Regions from separate parts of the Plantactinospora soyae genome, predicted to be linked through region 1. Evidence: predicted binding sites of a transcription regulator. Region 1 holds the regulator's gene; each other region holds the start of a gene.

Region 1 (4,255 bases):
CGGCGCGGCGAGCTGCCGTACCCGGACGACGACGTCGCGGCGGACCGTTACCTGGCCGCGGAGCAGGCGCTGTCCGGTGCGGGTTTCTCCTGGTACGAGGTGTCCAACTGGGCCCGGACGCCGGCCGCGCGGTGCCGGCACAACCTGCTCTACTGGGCCGGCGGGGACTGGTGGGGCCTCGGTCCGGGGGCGCACAGCCACGTCGGCGGGGTGCGCTGGTGGAACGTCAAGCACCCGGCGACGTACGCGGCCCGGCTCGGTGCGGGGACGTCCCCCGGTCAGGCCCGGGAGCTGCTGTCGGCGGTGGAGCAGCGGGTCGAGGACGTGATGCTGCGGCTGCGGTTGTCCGCCGGACTGCCGTTGACGGTCCTGGACGACCCGGGTCGGGCGGGTGCGGACCGGGCCCGCGACGCCGGACTGCTGGACGGGGCGGCGTACGACTCGGGGCAGGCCGTGCTCACCCTGCGCGGGCGACTGCTCGCCGACGCGGTCGTCCGGGACCTGCTGCCCTGACCTCGAGGGGCGGCGGGAGACCGGTCGCCCGGGCCCCCGCCAGCACGACGAGGATCTGGCTACTTGATCATATTGATCGACATCGGATACTTGTACAGCTCGCCGTTGACCGCCTTGAGCCCGGCGATGAGTCCGAAGATCGAGGCGATGAGCCATGCGGCAAGCACGACCAGGATGCCGATGAAGACGCAGATCAGGATGTAACCGACGATCGCGATGATCGACCAGAGGATATGGAAGTTGAGGGCCGCCAGCGCGTGGGCCCGAGCCGTCGGCGACTCCTTGCCGCGGACCAGCAACGCGATCAGTGGGGCGATCCAGCCACCCGCGCCACCGCCGACGAAGGCGCCGGCGGCGCCGCCGAAGTGGGCGACCAGGGACCAGGTCTTGTCGTCGCTGTTGGCGTAGCCGGCCGGAGCCGGGCCGCCGTACTGGCCACCGGGTGGCGGGTAACCGCCCTGCGGATAGCCGCCCTGCGGGTAACCACCCTGTGGGGGGTAACCACCCTGCGGGTAACCACCTTGTGGGGGGTAACCGTCCTGCGGGGGATAACCGTCCTGCGGGGGGTACGCACCGCCGCCGGAGGTCGGCGGAGGATATGCGCCACCGCCGGAGGTCGGCGGCTGAGCGCCCGGCGAGTACGGATCGTGTGGCGGACCACCCGGGCCGTAGTCTCCGGGAGGGCGAGGTGGTTCAGTCATGGGGCCACGGTAGGGGCCCGGATCAAGTGACGCCAGCCACGCCCACGATCGGATCTGGACAATAGCCGACCGTGCCTGTTAGGTCCGCCGGGGTAGGGTGTCCGGGCAAGCCTGTTGTCCGGGCTCAGGCAGCCCTTCCAAACGATCATCGCGTCCGGTACACCTTGGTCGTAGACTGGCACTCGCTACAGTCGAGTGCCAGGGAAACCGTGGCCCGACCGTCGTGGCCGCCCCGGCCGTATCGGTGCCGGGGCCGGGGCGTCGCAGGGAGGTGAGGATGGGTCTCGACGACCGCAAGCTCGACGTGCTGCGCGCGATCGTGGAGGACTACGTCGCCACCCAGGAACCGGTCGGCAGCAAGGCGCTGGTCGAGCGCCACCAGCTCGGAGTGTCCCCGGCCACCGTCCGCAACGACATGGCCGTGCTGGAGGAGGAGGGCTACATCCGGCAGCCGCACACCAGTGCCGGCCGGGTGCCCACCGACCGCGGCTACCGGCTCTTCGTGGACCGGCTCTCCCGGGTCAAGCCGCTCACCCCGGCCGAGCGCCGGGCGATCGAACGCTTCATGATCGGCGCGGTCGACCTCGACGACGTGGTGCACCGCACGGTGCGGCTGCTCGCCCAGTTGACCCGGCAGGTGGCCGTGGTGCAGTACCCGAGCCTGGCCCGGTCGTCGGTGCGGCATCTCGAACTCGTGCCGATCTCCACGACCCGGCTGATGCTCGTCATGATCGCCGACACCGGCCGGGTGGAGCAGCGCCTGGTCGAACTGCCGGCACCGATCAGCGCCGACGACGTGACGGACCTGCGCCGGCTGGTGAACGAGCGGCTCGGCGGCCAGAAGCTGGCCGAGACCCCGCCGCTGGTCCAGGCCCTGATCGACGAGGTGGCGCCGGGCCTGTCCCCGGCGATGACCACCCTCGCCACCGTGCTGATGGAGACCCTGGTCGAGCGGCACGAGGAGCGGATCGCCCTGGCCGGCACCGCCAACCTGGCCCGTGGCGGGCTGCTCGACTTCCAGGGTTCGCTGCGACCGATCCTCGAGGCGCTGGAGGAGGAGGTCATCCTGCTCAAGCTGATCGGTGAGGTCGAACCGAACACACTCCAGGTCCGTATCGGCGACGAGAACGAGATAGACAATCTCCGGGCCACCTCGGTGGTCAGCACCGGATACGGTCCGGGGGCGACCATCCTCGGCGGCCTCGGCGTGCTGGGCCCGACCCGGATGGACTACCCGGGCACCATCGCCACGGTGCGGGCCGTGGCACGCTACGTCGGCGACGTTCTGGCACAGAACTGACCCCAAAGCTCACCTGAGACGACCGGCGGACGGTAACGCGAGACAGACATGAGGACACGGAACGCAGTGGCCAAGGACTACTACGGGATTCTCGGCGTCAGCCGGGACGCCTCCGACGACGAGATCAAGCGTGCCTACCGGAAGTTGGCGCGGCAGTACCACCCGGACGTGAATCCGGATCCGGAGGCACACGAGAAGTTCAAGGACATCAACGCCGCGTACGAGGTCCTCTCCGACGACCAGAAGCGGCAGATTGTCGATCTTGGTGGGGACCCGCTCGCTCCGGGCGGCGGCCCCGGCGCGGGCCCGGGGGGCGCCGGCGGACCGTTCGTCGGCTTCCAGGACATCATGGACGCGTTCTTCGGAGCCGCTGGTGGCTCTCGGGGACCGCGACCCCGTACCCGGCCCGGTGCCGACGCCATCCTGCGGCTCGAACTGGACCTGCCGGAGACGGCGTTCGGGGTCGAGGCACCGATCGCGGTGGACACCGCCGTGCTCTGCACCACCTGCTCCGGCGCCGGTACGGCGGCGGGCACCCACCTCGCCACCTGCGAGGCGTGCGGCGGGCGGGGCGAGGTGCAGTCGGTGCAGCGCACCTTCCTCGGCCAGGTCGTCTCGTCCCGGCCGTGCACCGTCTGCCAGGGCTACGGCACGGTCGTCCCGCACCCCTGCCCCACCTGCGCCGGTGACGGCCGGGTGCGTACCCGGCGTTCGCTGACCGTCAAGATCCCGGCCGGGGTCGAGGACGGCATGCGGATCCGGCTGGCCCAGCAGGGCGAGGTCGGCCCCGGTGGCGGCACCGCCGGAGACCTGTACGTCGAGATCCACGAGCGACCGCACGACGTCTACTCCCGCAAGGGCGACGACCTGCACTGCCGGGTGACGGTGCCGATGACGGCGGCGGCGCTGGGCACCCGACTGACCATCAAGACGCTGGACAGCGACGAGCCGGTCGACGTCAAGCCGGGGACCCAGCCGGGCTCGACGCTGCGGCTGCGGGCCCGGGGCGTACCGCACCTGCGCGGTACCGGCCGGGGTGACCTCTACGTCCACCTCGACGTCCGGACGCCCACGAAACTCGACGCCGACCAGGAACGGATGCTGCGGGACTTCGCCAAGACCCGGGGCGAGGAGGTCGCCGAGCTGAGCAAGCAGGGCGGCTTCTTCTCCCGGATGCGCGACGCCTTCAACGGCCACGCCTGACGACAGCGGCCGGACCGGCCCGCCGACCGTGACCGGACGACCAGTCCGGCCGGCGGGCCGGTTCGCGTCGGGGCCACTTCCCGGGTACGGCCACGCCCCGGTGAGCTAACCTGCTCGCCGTGAGTGCGCCGTTGTTCCTGGTCGAGTCGCTACCCTCCGATGACGTCGTCACCCTCGACGGCCCGGAGGGGCACCACGCGGCGACCGTACAACGACTGCGTACCGGCGAGGAACTGCTGCTCGCCGACGGGCGCGGCGGCACGGCCACCGCCGTCGTCACCGCCGTCGGCCGGGGCACCCTGACGGCCTCCGTCACCACCCGGCGGTACGTCGAGCCGCCCGACCCGAGGCTCGTCGTCGTACAGGGCATCGCCAAGGGCGATCGGGGCGAGCTGGCCGTACAGGCGATGACCGAGGTCGGGGCGGACGAGATCGTGCCCTGGGCGGCCGAGCGCTCCGTCGCGCAGTGGCGGGGCGACCGGGGCGGCCGGGCGCGTGAGCGGTGGGTGACGACCGCCCGGGAGGCGGCCAAGCAGGC
Region 2 (4,255 bases), 8.9 Mb from region 1:
CCGGTGCCCCACTTGCCGTCGACGACCTTCTGCACGACCACGTAGCCGTCGTGCCCGGCGTTCTGGGCGATCCAGCGCAGCGGCTCGACCAGCGCCTTACGGACGATCGAGACACCCACCTTCTCGTCGCCGGTGAATCCGAGGCCGTCGTCGAGCACCGAGGCGATCTGCGCCAGCGCGGCGCCACCACCCGGCACGGTGCCCTCCTCGACCGCGGCCTTGGTGGCGGCGATCGCGTCCTCGATGCGGTGCTTGCGCTCCTTCATCTCGACCTCGGTCGCCGCGCCCGCCTTGATCACCGCGATGCCACCGGAGAGCTTGGCCAGCCGCTCCGCCAGCTTCTCCCGGTCCCAGTCGGAGTCCGACGCCTCGATCTCCTTGCGGATCTGAGTGACCCGCTCGGTGACCTCGTTGTCCCGACCCCGGCCGTCGATGACGGTCGTGTTGTCCTTGTCGACCACCACGCGCCGGGCGCTGCCCAGCACCTCGAGGCCGACCGAGTCGAGCTTGTAGCCGAGCTCCGGAGCGACGACCTCGCCGCCGGTGATGATCGCCATGTCCTGCAGCATCGCCTTGCGGCGGTCGCCGAAGCCGGGCGCCTTCACCGCGCAGACCTTGACGGTCTTGCGGATCGAGTTGACCACCAGGGTGGAGAGCGCCTGCCCCTCCACGTCCTCCGCGATGATCAGCAGCGCCTTCCCCGTCTGGAGGACCTTCTCCAGCAGCGGCAGCAGCTCCTCGATCGAGGAGATCTTCTGGGTGGTGATCAGGATGTACGGGTCGTCGAGCACCGCCTCCTGCGCCTCGGTGTCCGTGACGAAGTTCGGCGAGATGAAGCCCTTGTCGAACTGCAGGCCCTCGGTGACCTCCAGCTCGGTGGCCAGGGTGGAGCCCTCCTCGACGGTGATCACACCGTCGCGGCCGACCCGCTCCATCGCCTCGGCGATCAGGTCACCGATGGTGGCGTCCTGCGCGGAGATCGTCGCGACGTGCGCGACCGACTCGCGGCTGCCCACCTCGACGGCCTTCTCCAGCAGCGCCGAGGAGATCTTCTCGGCGGCCGCGTCGACGCCGCGCTTGAGCCCGGCCGGGCCGGCACCGGCCGCGACGTTGCGCAGACCTTCCCGGACCATCGCCTGGGCGAGCACGGTGGCGGTGGTGGTCCCGTCGCCGGCGACGTCGTTGGTCTTCGTCGCCACCTCCTTGACCAGCTGCGCGCCAAGGTTCTCGTACGGGTTGGTGAGTTCGATCTCCTTGGCGATGGTCACACCATCGTTGGTGATCGTCGGTGCGCCGAACTTCTTGTCCAGGACGACGTTGCGCCCGCGTGGGCCGAGAGTGACCTTGACCGTGTCCGCGAGCGTGTTGACACCGTGCTCCAGCAGGTGCCGGGCGTCATCCGAGAAACTCAGAATCTTCGCCATCTGTTACAGGGTCCCTTCACGCAGCGCTGCCCCGGCCCGGCAGGGCCGGTCCGGGGCAGCGTCACTGAATCAGTCAGATCACTTCTCGATGACAGCGAGGACGTCGCGGGCGGAGAGCACCAGGTACTCCTCGCCGGCGTACTTGACCTCGGTGCCGCCGTACTTCGAGTAGAGGACCGTGTCGCCGACCTTGACGTCGACCGGGATCCGGTTTCCGTCGTCGTCGAAACGGCCGGGGCCGACAGCGAGGACAGTGCCCTCCTGCGGCTTCTCCTTGGCGGTGTCGGGGATCACGATGCCCGACGCCGTGGTCGTCTCAGCCTCATTCGCCTGGACCAGAATCCGGTCCTCGAGCGGCTTGATCGCAACCTTGGTCGCGGTAGTCACGGGCATACCCTCCTGGGGTATTGGGTTCTTTACCGGCCGGCGAGCCGACCAGCGTCAATCTGCCACATGCCACCGGGCGGGACCGTCGTCGCGGGTGCCGGTCCGCCTGGCGTTCAGCTCCCGGACACGGGCCCGAAAGCTGGCACCCTCGGTTTGAGAGTGCTAACCGCAGGTTATGCCGGCGGCTAGCACTCCGTCAAGGAGAGTGCCAACCCGACACGCCTGCCCGGGGTACCGGTGGGCACAATGCAGCGGTGGATTCCGACCAGCTCGCCGCGCTGCGTACCCCGGCGGGGGTGACCGCACTGGAAGCGGCCGGGAAGGTGGCCGGCGGCGACCCGCTGGTCGCGGCCGCCGCGCTGCGGTCGGCCGGGATACCGGCCGGGTTGGCCGCCGCCGCGCTGACCCAGGCCGAGCTGCGGCGCCGCGCGACAGCCAAGTTCGGCCCGGACGCCGCCGGGATGTTCTTCACCCGGGCCGGCCTGGAGCAGGCCACCCGGTCCGTGGTCGCGGACCGCCGGGCCGCCCGGCTGCGTGCCGCCGGGGCGCGCACGCTGGCCGACCTGGGTTGCGGCCTCGGCGCGGACGCGATCGCCGCCGCCCGGGCCGGCATCCGGGTGTACGGCGTGGAGGCCGACCCGGTCACCGCCGCGATGGCCGCCGCGAACGCCGGGGCGACCGGGCTGGCCGACCGGTTCACGGTGAGCCTCGGCGACGCCACCCGGTTCGACGTCACCGACTCCGACGGTGGACCGGTCGACGCGGTGTTCTGCGATCCGGCCCGACGGCGGGCCGGCACCGGTCGCCGGGTGTTCGACCCGGCCGCCTACTCCCCGCCCTGGAACTTCCTGCTCGGTCTCGCCGACCGGATCCCCCGGACGGTGTTCAAGGTCGCCCCCGGGATCGACCACGCGCTGCTGCCGCCCGGCGCCGAGGGCGAGTGGGTGAGCGTCGGCGGCGACCTGGTCGAGGCGACCGTCTGGTGCGGTCCGCTCGCCGCCGCGCCGCGCCGGGCCACCCTGCTGACCGGGTCGGCGGCGCACGAACTGACCGGCACCGGCACCGTACGCGCGCCGGTCGGCCCGCTCCGGCGTTACCTGTACGACCCGGACGGCGCCGTGGTCCGGTCCCACCTGGTCGCCGAGTTCGCCGCGACGGTCGACGGCACCCTCGCCGACCCGGACATCGCCTACGTCTACGCCGACTCCGCCCGGCCGACCCCGTTCGCCCGGTGCCTGGAGATCGTCGACTCGCTCCCCTTCTCGCTCAAGCGGCTCCGCACCCTGCTGCGCGGGCTCGGCATCGGCCGGGTCGAGATCCTGAAACGCGGTTCCGCGCTGGAGCCGGAGCGACTCCGTCGTGACCTGCGGCTGACCGGGACCGAACCGATCAGCCTGGTGCTGACCCGGATCGCCGACGCACCCGTGGTGCTGCTCTGCCGCCCCGTACCCGCACCCGGCCCGGGTACGCCCGACACCGGTCCGGCCGGAGCACCGCCGGGCGTGGGTACGGCCGGAGCACCGCCGGACGCCGGTACGGCCGGAGCACCGCCCGGCGCCGGTTCGGCCGAGCGGCGATAGGGTGCGAGGGTGGCGGGCAGGGGAACACCGGCGACGGCGCTGCTGGCGCGGCAGCGCGTACCGCACACCCTGCATCCGTACGACGTCGCGCCGGACACGCCCAACTACGGTGCCGAGGTGGCCGCCGCGCTCGGCGTACCTCCGGAACGGGTCTTCAAGTCGCTCGTCGCCGCCGTCGACGGCGTACTGACCGTGGCGGTCGTACCGGTCACCGGGGAACTGGACCTCAAGACGCTGGCGACGGCAGTGGGCGGCAAGCGGGCGACACTGGCCGACCGGACCCTCGCCGAGCGGACCACCGGCTATGTGCGCGGCGGCATCAGCCCGCTCGGCCAGCGCAAGACACTGCCCACGGTGGTGGACGCCTCCGCCGAACGCTTTCCGACGATCTACGTCTCGGCCGGCCGCCGGGGTCTGCAACTCGAACTCGACCCGGCGGACCTGATCCGGCTCACCACCGCCACCACCGCACCACTCGCCGCACCCTGACCCCCGGCACGCCCCGACCCCGCCGGATCGCGCCTCACCGCCGCCCCGACCCCGCCGGATCGCGCCGCACCGCCGCACCGCACCGCCGCACCGCACCGCCGCACCGCAGCGCCGCACCGCCGCACCGCAGCGCCGCACCGCCGCACCGCAGCGCCGCACCGCAGCGCCGGCGCGTCGGCGCCAGCCCGCCGGACCGCGCCCTTGTAGCCGGCCCTGGGCTCTTCATCCTGGTTCGAGGCATCGCTCCCGGACGATGGCGGTACATGACCATCACGTTGCTGAATTGTTATCGGCGACAACAAACTCGTGGCCTCGGCAGCCTTGCCCCGTCGACTCCGCGCGCAATACGTTGCCGGACACAACAAAAGTGTGGCG
Region 3 (4,255 bases), 9.6 Mb from region 1:
CGGTGGCCGTGCGCGGCGAGGTGCGCGGCGAGTTCGGCGGCGGTCCGGTCGTTGCGGGTCCGGATCGTGTCGACGCCCTTGACCGGCTGGCGGGCCAGCAGCACCACGGGCGGCCCGGTGGCGGCGATGTCGCTCACCACGTCGTCCGGCACCGTGTTGCCCATGATCGCCATGCCGTCGACCCGGCGGGCGAGGTCGAGCACCGCCCCGGTGGCGTCGCGACGCCCGGAGGTGGCCAGGATCAGCACGCTGCGGCCGAGTTCGGAGGCGATCTCCTCGTAGCCCAGGACCACTTCGGCGTAGTAGGGGCCGACCAGGTCCGGGAAGACGATCCCGTTGGCCGCGTGCCGGCCCTCGGCAAGGGACCGGCCGAGCTGGTTCGGGGTGAAGTTCAGCTCCTCGACCGCCGCCCTGACCCGGGCCCGGGTCGCCTCGGTGACGAGGCTGGAGTCGCGCAGCGCGCGGGAGACCGTCGCGATGGAGACGCCGGCGTGCCGGGCCACCTCGTAGATGGTGACCGACTTTGGCTTTGAAAGCGCTTTCATTGCCACGACGGCGGCGTTACCCACGCCGGATCGACCACAAACGATGGCGATCCCGCTTTTCTTCATCCGCGTCTTCGGGCATCCGACCACGGGGCAGCCGCGCGCGAGATCGAACAGTTCGATCCGTGGAGTCGGGACCGGCCAGTACGGCGGGCAGCCGTACTGGCCGGTCCCGATCCGGGTCTGACCCGGAGGTCGTCGCCCGGTGATCCGGCGCCGGGTGGTTACGGCTTGTCGGCGATGAGTACCTCGGTGGTGAGGAACAGCGCGGCGATCGAGGCGGCGTTCTGCAACGCCGAACGGGTCACCTTGGCCGGTTCGACGATGCCGGCCTTGATCATGTCGACGTACTCGCCCGTGCTGGCGTTGAGGCCGTGACCGGGGGCGAGTGAGCTGACCTTCGCCACCACCACGGCACCCTCAAGGCCGGCGTTGTCCGCGATCTGCCGCAGCGGCGCGGTCAGCGCGAGGCGCACGATGTTCGCACCGGTGGCCTCGTCATCGACGAGGTCGAGCTTGTCGAAGGCCGTGACGGCAGCGTTGGCCAGGGCCACGCCACCCCCGGGCAGGAGGCCCTCCTCGATGGCGGCCCGGGCGTTGCGGACGGCATCCTCGATGCGGTGCTTGCGCTCCTTGAGTTCCACTTCGGTCGCCGCGCCGACCTTGATCACCGCGATGCCGCCGGCCAGCTTGGCCAGCCGCTCCTGTAGCTTCTCCCGGTCGTAGTCGGAGTCGCTCTTGTCGATCTCGGTACGGAGCTGGGCGACCCGGCCGGCGATCTGCTCCGCGCCACCGGCGCCGTCGACGATGGTGGTCTCGTCCTTGGTGGCGACCACCCTGCGGGCCCGGCCGAGCATGTCGAGGGTGACGTTCTCCAGCGTGAGACCCACCGCGCTGCTGACGACCTGAGCGTCGGTGAGGACGGCGAGATCGGCCAGCATGGCCGTACGGCGGTCACCGAAGCCGGGCGCCTTGACGGCCAGCGACGTGAACGTGCCACGGACCTGGTTGACGATCAGGGTGGCGAGGGCCTCTGCCTCGACGTCCTCGGCGATGATCACCAGCGGCTTGCTCGCCTGACTGACCTTCTCCAGGATCGGGAGCAGGTCGGTCAGGTTTGAGATCTTGTTCTCGACGAGCAGGAGGTACGGATCGTCGAGGACCGTTTCCAGCCGTTCGGTGTCGGTGGCGAAGTACGGCGAGATGTAGCCCTTGTCGAAGCGCATTCCCTCGGTGAGCTCGAGCTCCAGACCGAAGGCGTTGCTCTCCTCGACGGTGACGACGCCTTCCTTACCGACCTTGTCCATCGCCTCCGCGATGAGTTCACCGACACTGGAGTCGCCGGCGGAGATGGACGCCGTGGCCGCGATCTGTTCCCTGGTCTCGACCTCCTGGGCCTGGCCGCGCAGCGCCTCGGTCACCGCGGCCACGGCCTGCTCGATGCCCCGCTTGAGCGCGATCGGGTTCGCCCCGGCGGCGACGTTGCGCAGCCCCTCGCGCACCAGGGCCTGGGCCAGGACGGTGGCGGTCGTGGTGCCGTCGCCGGCCACGTCGTCGGTCTTCTTGGCGACCTCCTTGACCAGTTCGGCACCGAGCTTCTCGTACGGGTCGTCGAGTTCGATCTCCTTGGCGATGCTGACACCGTCGTTGGTGATCGTGGGCGTGCCCCACTTGCTGTCCAGTACGACGTTGCGGCCCCTCGGGCCGAGCGTCACCTTCACCGTGTCGGCGAGGACGTTCATGCCACGCTCGAGCCCACGACGGGCGTCTTCACCGAACACGATCAATTTGGCCATCTGCGTCGTCCTCTATTCGTCGTGCCGGTGATCAGCACCGTTCGGACCGACCTGCGATGACGTACGCGTACGCCCCACCAGAGGGCTCATCCCATTCGGCTGGCACTCGCGCTAGGCGAGTGCTAACTACGGTGTAGCACCCGCCGCCGGAGAGTGCAAGAAAACGAAGATCATCCGTCCCGTCCTCCGCGCCCGGCGGCCCGTCGCCCCGGGGACCTGCCCCGATCGCGCCAGAAGTGCTATACATAGACGAAGCTCGATGAGACCGAGGTCGTGCCCACCGCCCCACCTGGATCGCACCCTCGGCCGGTACCTCGCGATCAGCCCGGTACCTCGTGATCATCTGACCGGACAGGACGGCCATGAAACAGACCACGCGCAGCGGCGCGATCCCTGTCGGGCTCGTGGCGATCCTGCTCGTCAGCGCCGGCCCGGCCCACGCCCACAGCACCGGGTCACCGAACACCGGGGCTCGCACGACCGCGGCCCAGACCGCAGCGCGGGCAGCCGAGGCCGGCAGCACCGCCCACGACACCCGGGGCGGTCCCCCGACGAGCGCGGCCGCGATCGTCCCGATCACGTTGACCGGCGCCAGTGCCACCAGCACCAGCAGCGACGTCACGATCGTCGGCGGCGCCATCACGATCACCGCACCCGGCGAGTACGAGATCACCGGCACCCTTAACGACGGTTACCTGAACGTCGACACCCCGGACCCCGGGGTCGTACGGCTGATCCTCAACGGCGCGTCCCTCGCCAACTCCACCAACTCCCCGCTCCAGGTCGCCGACGCGGAGGAGGTCGTCGTCGTACTGGCCGACGGCTCCAGCAACCGGCTGTCGGACGCGACCCGGTACGTCTACCCCGACCCGGAGACGGACGAGCCGAACGCCGCCCTGTTCAGCAAGGTCGACCTGACCATCACCGGAAACGGGTCCCTGGCCGTACGCGGTAACGCCAACGACGGCATCGCCAGCAAGGACGGCCTGGTCATCGACGCGGGCACGATCGTGGTGGACGCGGTCGACGACGGCATCCGGGGCAAGGACCAGCTGCGGGTCGACGGTGGCAACGTCACCGTGACGGCCGGCGGTGACGGCCTCAAGTCAGACGACACCGAAGCCCCCAACGGCGCGGTGTCGATCACGAACGGTTCGGTGCGGGTCGGCGCGGGCGACGACGCCATCCACGGCGAGAACGCGCTGGACATCTCGGGCGGCACCGTCACCGTCACCAACTCCTTCGAGGCCCTGGAGGCCCTGCGGGTCACGATCAGCGGCGGCACCGTCAACGTCACGGCGAGCGACGACGCGATCAACGCCGTCCAGGAGGGGATCGACGAGTTCGCCGTGGCCCCGAACGCCTCGATCGTGGTCAGCGGCGGCACCGTGCTGGTCAACTCCAGCATCGACGGCTTCGACTCCAACGGCTCGGTCACGTTCTCCGGCGGAACCGTCGTGGTCAACGGCCCGGTCAGCGGCAGTCCCGGTGAGGGTGCGATCGACTCCAACGGCCCGGTCCGGTTCAACGGCGGCACCGTCTTCGCCGCCGGTTCGACGTCGATGGCGGTGATGTCCGTGCCGCCGACCTCCGGCCAGGGCTGGGCCGCCCCCAGATTCAGTGCCAACCAGAGCGCCAACTCGATAGTCCATCTCGTCTCCAACGGCCAGGTACTCGTCTCGTACCGGGCACCGAAGGCGTTCCGGGAGATGGTCTTCTCCTCGAACCGGGTCACCAACGGCCAGAGCTACGAGGTCTACCGGGGCGGCAGCATCAGCGGAACGATCCTCGGTGGCATGTCGACCAGCGGCAGCATCTCCGGCGCGACCCGGGTCATGACCGTCCAGGCCGGTACGTACAGCGGCGGCCTGGTCGGCTGGCCTCCGCCGACCGGTGGCCCCACGCCGCCGCCGA

Evidence for each region. Region 1 encodes HrcA, which represses chaperone genes, less so after heat shock. Its sites were predicted from a motif close to GGTTNGCACNCTCNNNNNGAGNGTGCNAACC; they were not measured.
Region 2: groES (co-chaperone GroES) is a predicted target of HrcA. The motif match lies at 1,949-1,979, and genes of this name have one in related genera.
Region 3: groL (chaperonin GroEL) is a predicted target of HrcA. The motif match lies at 2,439-2,469, and genes of this name have one in related genera.

Annotation. Positions count from the first base shown of each region.
Region 1 covers NZ_JADBEB010000001.1:9,656,558-9,660,812, reverse strand. The annotation lists gene hemW (radical SAM family heme chaperone HemW) at 1-513, shown strand, start outside; gene H4W31_RS42135 (DUF4870 domain-containing protein) at 573-1,214, opposite strand; gene hrcA (heat-inducible transcriptional repressor HrcA) at 1,492-2,514, shown strand; gene dnaJ (molecular chaperone DnaJ) at 2,581-3,717, shown strand; gene H4W31_RS42120 (16S rRNA (uracil(1498)-N(3))-methyltransferase) at 3,837-4,255, shown strand, end outside.
Region 2 covers NZ_JADBEB010000001.1:790,392-794,646, forward strand. The annotation lists gene groL (chaperonin GroEL) at 1-1,424, opposite strand, end outside; gene groES (co-chaperone GroES) at 1,503-1,817, opposite strand; partial or broken gene H4W31_RS03435 (THUMP-like domain-containing protein) at 2,066-3,265, shown strand; gene ybaK (Cys-tRNA(Pro) deacylase) at 3,401-3,880, shown strand.
Region 3 covers NZ_JADBEB010000001.1:60,035-64,289, forward strand. The annotation lists gene H4W31_RS00225 (LacI family DNA-binding transcriptional regulator) at 1-545, opposite strand, end outside; gene groL (chaperonin GroEL) at 770-2,341, opposite strand; gene H4W31_RS44070 (carbohydrate-binding domain-containing protein) at 2,704-4,255, shown strand, end outside.